Regions from separate parts of the Labrenzia sp. CP4 genome, predicted to be linked through region 1. Evidence: riboswitches for the same ligand, from Rfam matches in the RefSeq annotation. Region 1 holds a riboswitch; the other holds the start of a gene.

Region 1 (3,449 bases):
TGAAGCGCCCTTGTCGGCAAATTCCGGCTGTTCTTCTGTGCCGTGGTGCTGGAAGGTCGGGTCGGTCTCTTCCAGGTGTTTGGGCAGGGCCACCCAGCTCTGCAGGCCGAACAGGGGACGTTTTTCCTGCAGGCGTTCCGGCCTCTCACGTTCGGAATGCACGATGCCCTTGCCGGCGCTCATCCAGTTCAGAGCACCGGGGGCAATCGCAATCTCCGTTCCAAGGCTGTCACGATGATACATTTCTCCTTCGAAGAGATAGGTCACCGTCGCCAACCCGATGTGAGGATGCGGGCGCACGTCGATACCGCCGCCGACCAAAAGTTCTGCCGGGCCCATCTGGTCGAAGAAGATGAACGGGCCAACCATCCGCCTCCTGGCAGACGGCAAGGCACGTCTTACCGAAAATCCGCCGAGGTCGGATGTCCGCGGTACGATGATCGTTTCAATCGGGTCACAGCTTGCAGCATTTCCCGGTACGGGATCAGGGCAATTCAACCAGCTCATCTGCCTCTCCATCAAAGAACATTCTGTCTTGCAAACTAGATAGGGCCAGCGAAGCCGAAGTGTCCATTGAACAGTCTGTTTCGGGTTTTCATCCCCTGCACAATCTGTATAACGACCGGCCCTTCCTTGCTTTTGTTTGGTGCGACATGAAACGCGTGATGATCGTTGGCGGCCCGGGCTCGGGCAAAAGCACGCTTGCCGTTGCCCTTGGGCGGAAAACCGGACTGCCGGTCTATCATATGGACAAGATCCACTACCGCTCCGGTTGGAGCGAGCGGACGCGGGAAGAGAAAGACCGGCTGACGCATGAGGTCCATCTGAAGGATGTGTGGATCTTCGAGGGCGGTCATTCAAACACCTATGCGGAACGTATCGAACGTGCCGACACTTTCATCTGGCTCGATGTCCCAGTAATGCGCCGCATATTTCGAGTGCTGAAACGGTCGGTGAAATACAATGGGCAAAGCCGTCCGGATCTGGCCGAGGGCTGCCCGGAGCAGTTCAACTGTCAAACTGTTGAATTCCTGAGGTTCATCTGGCGAACGAGACACTCCGCCAGAGCCAAGCTGGAGCACATCTACCGCGAACCTCCGGACCATCTGAAAGTCTATCGGTTCAACACCCTTGCCGAAATCGACGACTTTCTGGCGCGCCCCTGGCAACAAGGATGAAGGCTCATCCTGTCTCTTGACAGGTGCGCCTGACGGGCGGCACAACAGGGGCTCACCCGGGGTGCCTCCAGAAGAGGCTGAGATACTGCTAGTGCACTTGCGCAGTGCAGGGACCCGACGAACCTGATCCAGGTCATGCTGGCGAAGGGAAGGTGTTCTCGGCCAACTGCGTTCGCCACGGCAATGCTCCAATCCGGCCACCCTTCCAAGCCGAATGTCCGAAATGCGAGACCTTTTCCGGTCCTTGCGGAGATCCGTTGAATGCAAGCGGGCTACCAGACATTCCATGATGTCGAACGACTGACGTCCACCCTGGCAGGAGAGGCGGGATGAAGGTCGGTATCAAAGGGGCTGGAGTAGCCGGTCTGGCACTGGCACATGAACTTGTCTCGCGCGGTGTGCGGGTGGAGCTGCTGGAAAAACACAAGGATCTCACCGCCAGTGCCTCCTGGCTCGCAGGCGGCATGTTGGCGCCATGGTGTGAGCGGGAAAGTGCCGAGGAAGATGTTCTGCGGCTCGGGCAAGCCTCCATTGGCTGGTGGAGCAAGGTCCTGCCGGGACAGGTCTCGCACAATGGCACGCTGGTTGTTGCCGCGCCGCGCGATACCGGCGAGTTAAGTCGCTTTGCTTCTCGAACCAGCGGCTTTGCCTGGCTCGATGCTGACGCGCTGGGCGCACTCGAGCCGGACCTCGCAGGCCGATTTGCAAAGGGGCTCCATTTTGCGGGGGAAGCCCATCTCGATCCGCGGCAGGCCCTCACAGCATTGCAGGCAAAGGTGTCTGAAAGCGGTGCCAAGGTGAGGTCAGAAGCGCAGCACTTCACCGCGGCGACCGATCTTGTCGCCGATTGTACCGGCATGGCCTCGCCGGATCCGCACTTGCGTCCCGTACGCGGTGAAATGCTGATCCTCCACGCGCCAGATGTCTCGCTTTCGCGGCCGGTGCGTTTTCTGCACCCGCGCATCCCTGTCTATGTCGTGCCTCGTGACAACGGTGTCTTCATGGTCGGGGCAACCATGATCGAAAGCGGTGACCAGGGAGCGGTCAGTGTTCGGTCCACCATGGAACTTCTAAATGCCGCCTACAGCCTGCATCCGGGATTTGCCGAGGCAAAGATCATCGAAACCGGGGTGGGCCTCCGCCCGGCATATCCAAACAATCTTCCTCGTCTCACGTTTACCGGCAACGCGTTGTCAATGAACGGATTCTACCGGCACGGCTTCCTGCTTGCTCCGCATTTTGCCATGGAGGCGGCAGACAGGATCGTGCAACACCTTCAGGAGAAGTCCCTTGAAGCTAACCATTAACGGCGAACCTCAGGAAGTTGTCAGCGCGACGCTGGCTGCGCTTCTGGACGAACTGGCCTATGACCATGGGTTTCTTGCAACGGCACGCAACGGCGATCTGGTTTGTGCTGAAGACCGAAGCGATTGCTTCCTTCAAGCTGGCGACCGTATCGAGATCCTGTCACCGATGCAGGGAGGATGACGCTGATGTTTGAAGTTTATGGCGAAAGCGTTGCGTCGCGTTTCCTGCTTGGTACTGCCCAGTACCCATCACCCCAAATTCTGTCGGATGCGGTGAAAGTATCCGGGGCTGAAATTCTGACGGTGTCCCTTCGGCGCGAAACGGCAGGAAGTGGCGGAGGCGGCCGGTTCTGGGACCTGATCCGGGAACTGAACGTCAAGGTGCTGCCCAACACTGCCGGATGTCATTCGGTAAAGGAAGCCGTCACCACCGCTAAAATGGCACGCGACCTATTTGGAACCGACTGGATCAAGCTGGAAGTGATCGGTCATCACGACAGCCTGCAGCCGGATGTCTTTGGCCTCGTGGAAGCCGCACGTATCCTGAGCGATGACGGCTTCAAGGTGTTTCCCTATACGACGGACGATATTGTCGTCGGCGAACGGTTGCTTGACGCGGGGTGTCAGGTGTTGATGCCCTGGTGTGCGCCAATCGGTTCGGCGAAGGGGCCGGTCAATCCGGATGCCCTTCGTGCCTATCGCAGTCACTTCAAGGGCATCCCACTTGTTGTGGATGCCGGTCTTGGCAGACCGTCCCATGCGGCTGCTGTTCTGGAACTCGGTTTCGATGCGGTACTGCTGAATACGGCTGTCGCAAAGGCCGGAGACCCTGTCGCAATGGCCAAGGCCTTTGCAGTTGCAATTAAGGCCGGTCGCCTGGCCTATGAAGCCCAACCCCTGGAACCTCGCGACATGGCGGTTCCTTCTACCCCGGTTCTCGGAATGGCGGTGTTTGAATGAAGCT
Region 2 (3,449 bases), 2.6 Mb from region 1:
CGTTAGAAGCACATTATTAAGGACTGCGGTTGCGTGCCGCGAATCACCGCACGCAACCACCTTTCGTTTTCGGCGTTCCATGTGTGTGCCGAACAAACAATCTGTGTTAGGAAAAGGGTACTGCGAGGTTCTCTGTCGCGGCGAAGTTATTGAAGAAATAGCACCGGTTTTCGAAAAACTTGCTATAAGCCTGAGAATGAAACGAAATCTCGGGCCCGCAGAACAGATCCTTGCAGTCGGCCGGTAGGCAGGAAGATGGCTGATTACTATTCAATTCTGAAGAAAACGATCGCGTCTTTACCTGAAAACAATGGTGCTGCACGCAGAAGCGTCTACAGCCGTGCGCGCAATGCCATCGTCAATCAGCTGAAAGCCTATGAGCCGCCGCTGGCGCCGTCCGAGATCACGGCCGAGCAGCTGCGTCTGGAAGAAGCCATTCGCAAGGTGGAAGCCGAAGCCGCCCGCGAAAGCCTCGGTCTCAGCCCCACTGTTCCGAAGGTCGAAACGCCGACCCCGGCGCCGCAGGTTTCCGCGCCGCCCGTGACACCGCCTCCGGCTGAGCCGGTGGCAGAGGCTGCGCCGGAAGCGCCTGCGCCTGCACCACAGGAACCTGAAACAACTGCAGCACCGGTGGTGGATACCCCGGCTCCGTCGCCCTTGAAGGAAACCCTGACACAGGCCGAAGCGCTTGGCACCGCGGCCAGCCAGGCTGTTCACCACGCCAAGGAAGCTGCCGACCCGAGCACTGCGCCTGTGCGCCAGGAGCCCTCTTTCGGCGGACCTGTGCAGCCGGAACAGACAGATGATGGCCTGTTCGAGCCTGCAGATACCACCGGTGCGGCCGATCCCGCCGACCAGGTTTATCCAGGCGAGGAAACAGCCAAGCCGAAGGACAAATCGGCCTCCAAGAAAAGCCGCTCCAAGCGCGCCAAGCCGAGTGCTTCGGATGCGCTGCGCGGTGATTCATCCGGCAGCCGCACCGTTCCGATCGTCATTGCTGCGGGTTTCCTGTTGCTGGTGATCCTGGGCGCCGGAGCCTATTTCCTGATGCCTGCGGGCGATGAGACAGCCGACAGCGGCAATGTGCCGGTCGCGTCTTCTTCGCAAACGCCTGTCGATACGCAGCCGGACACCACGCCGGAGCCTTCGACCGCTGCCCCTGCCGTAGAAGGTGAAGAGCCTTCGAAAAACACCGACCGCCTGTTGAACGAAGGCGAGACGGATGTGGTTGCCCCGGATGCACGCACGGTAACCACGACGACGATTACCGGACAGTCTGATTCGCCTGCGCCGGCCGATACACCGCAGGTCGATACACCAGCTTCCGCTGCGCCCGAACCTTCCCAGCCGTCCATCGTGACGAGCGGAGAAAACGATCAGTCTTCTGCGACCACCGAAAGCCCGATTGCGGTGCCGGAAGACAATCTCTCGGCCATCTCGCCTGACGAAACTTCACCGGCTCCGTCCGCCACGGCGGCGGATTCCTCGGTGCAGCGCTCTATCCTTTACGAAGAAGGGGAAGAGTCCGGTGGTGCCGGAACGGCTGCGCAAGGCGCAGTCGTTTGGGGTGTCGATGAAGAAACGAATCTGGACGGCAAGGCTCTCGCGGTTCTGAGCGCCTCCATTGAAATCCCCGAGCGGGATGTGAAGGTCGATATTCGCATCAAGCCGAATGACGATACTTCCTTGCCCGCCAGCCATCTGGTCGAGATCAAGTACGAGTTCCCGGAAAACTTCGCTCCGGGTGACGTCGTCAACGTGCCAGGCTTGGTCATGAAGCCTACGGAAGAAGCTCGTGGCGATGCGCTGATCGGCGCTTCCGTGAAAGTGTCTCCGGGCTTTTTCTGGATTGCCCTTTCCAGCTTGCCGAACGAGCAGCAACGCAATCTCGCCCTGCTGCGTGAACGCGGCTGGATCGACATTCCGATGCTTTACGAAAACGGCAAGCGCGGCATCCTGACCCTGGAAAAGGGAACCGCCGGTGCAGAAGCCGTAGAAAAGGCGATCACGTCCTGGCAAGCCGGCTAAGCGCCAGCCTGCCTCCTTTCAAAATCTGAAGAAGCCGCCTCACGGCGGCTTGCCTTTTTCCGTCACACAAGGCATGGTCCGCCTTGGTCCGAGGGGTGTTCCGGTTACCGGAGCTGAGATGGCGTAATGCCGAACCCTTAGAACCTGATCCGGGTCATGCCGGCGAAGGGACGGAATCCTTAGCCTATTCCCGGATCTCCATTGTCATTTTCGGCTTGTCCGAAGACGGGAGATCCTATGCGTACTTGTCTGCGACCACTGCGGTCGCCGCACATCCGAATGCCGGTATCGGCTTTCATGCGTTCCTGTTGGCCAATGGCGGCGGGGGCTGCGGGATGATGGCGTTTGTGAAAGCTGTTGCCAGGACCATACTCGGCCTCCTGCTGACTGTCGCTATCTGGGCGGCAATCGTCCATGTGTTCGACACCCAGCATTATATCCTGCCGGGTCCGGACCGCGTCTTTACAGCCTTTGTCAAACACGCAGGCTTCCTTCTGCATCATGCCGGCATCACCGCCTATGAGACGGTGCTCGGGTTTGTGCTGGGGGCAGCCGCCGGGGCATTGCTTTCCGTTCTTTTGTGGCTGTTTCCGATTGCTGCAAGGTTCGCCATGCCGCCCATTCTGGTGACGCAGGCCCTGCCTGTTTTCGCAATCGCGCCGATCCTGGTGCTCTGGCTCGGTTTCGGGCTGGCCTCCAAGATCGTCGTCATCATCCTGGTCATCTTCTTCACGGTTACATCGACGTTTTTCGATGGCCTGCAGCGGCTTGACCCGGGTTTGTGCGATCTCGCCCGGCTTTATCGTCTGTCTCGCCTGAAGGAACTCTGGTTCTTTCGCCTGCCGTCAGGCTTGCCGGCGTTTGCCTCCGGCCTGCGGGTGGCCGCGGTGTTCGCTCCCATGGGGGCGATCATCGGCGAATGGGCCGGGGCAAAAGGAGGCCTTGCCTTCATCATGCTTCAAAGCAGCAACCGGATGCAGGCGGACATGATGTTCGCCGCCCTGATCCTGCTCGCGGCGATGGTGCTGATCATGCGCTTTGCCGTGAACCATCTCACCCGACTTCTTGTTCCCTGGCAGCCGCTCACCTAGCTGCCGCTCTACGGAGGACCTCATGAAAAAACAAATCCTGTCACTCGCATTGGCCGCCGGGCTGCTGGCATCGGGGCCGGTACAGGCCAGTGAGAAACTGACCTTGCTGCTCGACTGGTTCATCAATCCGGATCACGCGCCGCTGGTAACTGCGCAGACCAAGGGTTTCTTCGAGGCAGAAGGTCTCGAGGTTGAGATCATCGAACCGGCGGACCCGGCAATGCCGCCGAAACTGGTTGCTGCCGGGCAGGGCGATATCGCAGTGTCCTATCAGCCGACGCTTCATGCGCAAATCGAGGAAGAGCTGCCGCTGAAATGGATCGGTACGCT

The links. A riboswitch is a leader RNA that binds a small molecule or an ion and turns the genes downstream of it on or off. The one in region 1 is predicted to bind thiamine pyrophosphate.
Region 2: another riboswitch for thiamine pyrophosphate. It lies ahead of ACP90_RS04935 (ABC transporter permease); the one in region 1 lies ahead of thiO (glycine oxidase ThiO).

The regions. Positions count from the first base shown of each region.
Region 1 is NZ_CP011927.1:3,604,394-3,607,842, reverse strand. Features, by position in the region: gene ACP90_RS16605 (pirin family protein) at 1-507, opposite strand, end outside; gene ACP90_RS16600 (DNA topology modulation protein FlaR) at 654-1,178, shown strand; TPP riboswitch at 1,226-1,346, shown strand; gene thiO (glycine oxidase ThiO) at 1,508-2,485, shown strand; gene thiS (sulfur carrier protein ThiS) at 2,469-2,666, shown strand; gene ACP90_RS16585 (thiazole synthase) at 2,672-3,445, shown strand; gene ACP90_RS16580 (thiamine phosphate synthase) at 3,442-3,449, shown strand, end outside.
Region 2 is NZ_CP011927.1:1,043,801-1,047,249, forward strand. Features, by position in the region: gene ACP90_RS04930 (hypothetical protein) at 256-2,028, shown strand; TPP riboswitch at 2,110-2,216, shown strand; gene ACP90_RS04935 (ABC transporter permease) at 2,274-3,119, shown strand; gene ACP90_RS04940 (ABC transporter substrate-binding protein) at 3,142-3,449, shown strand, end outside.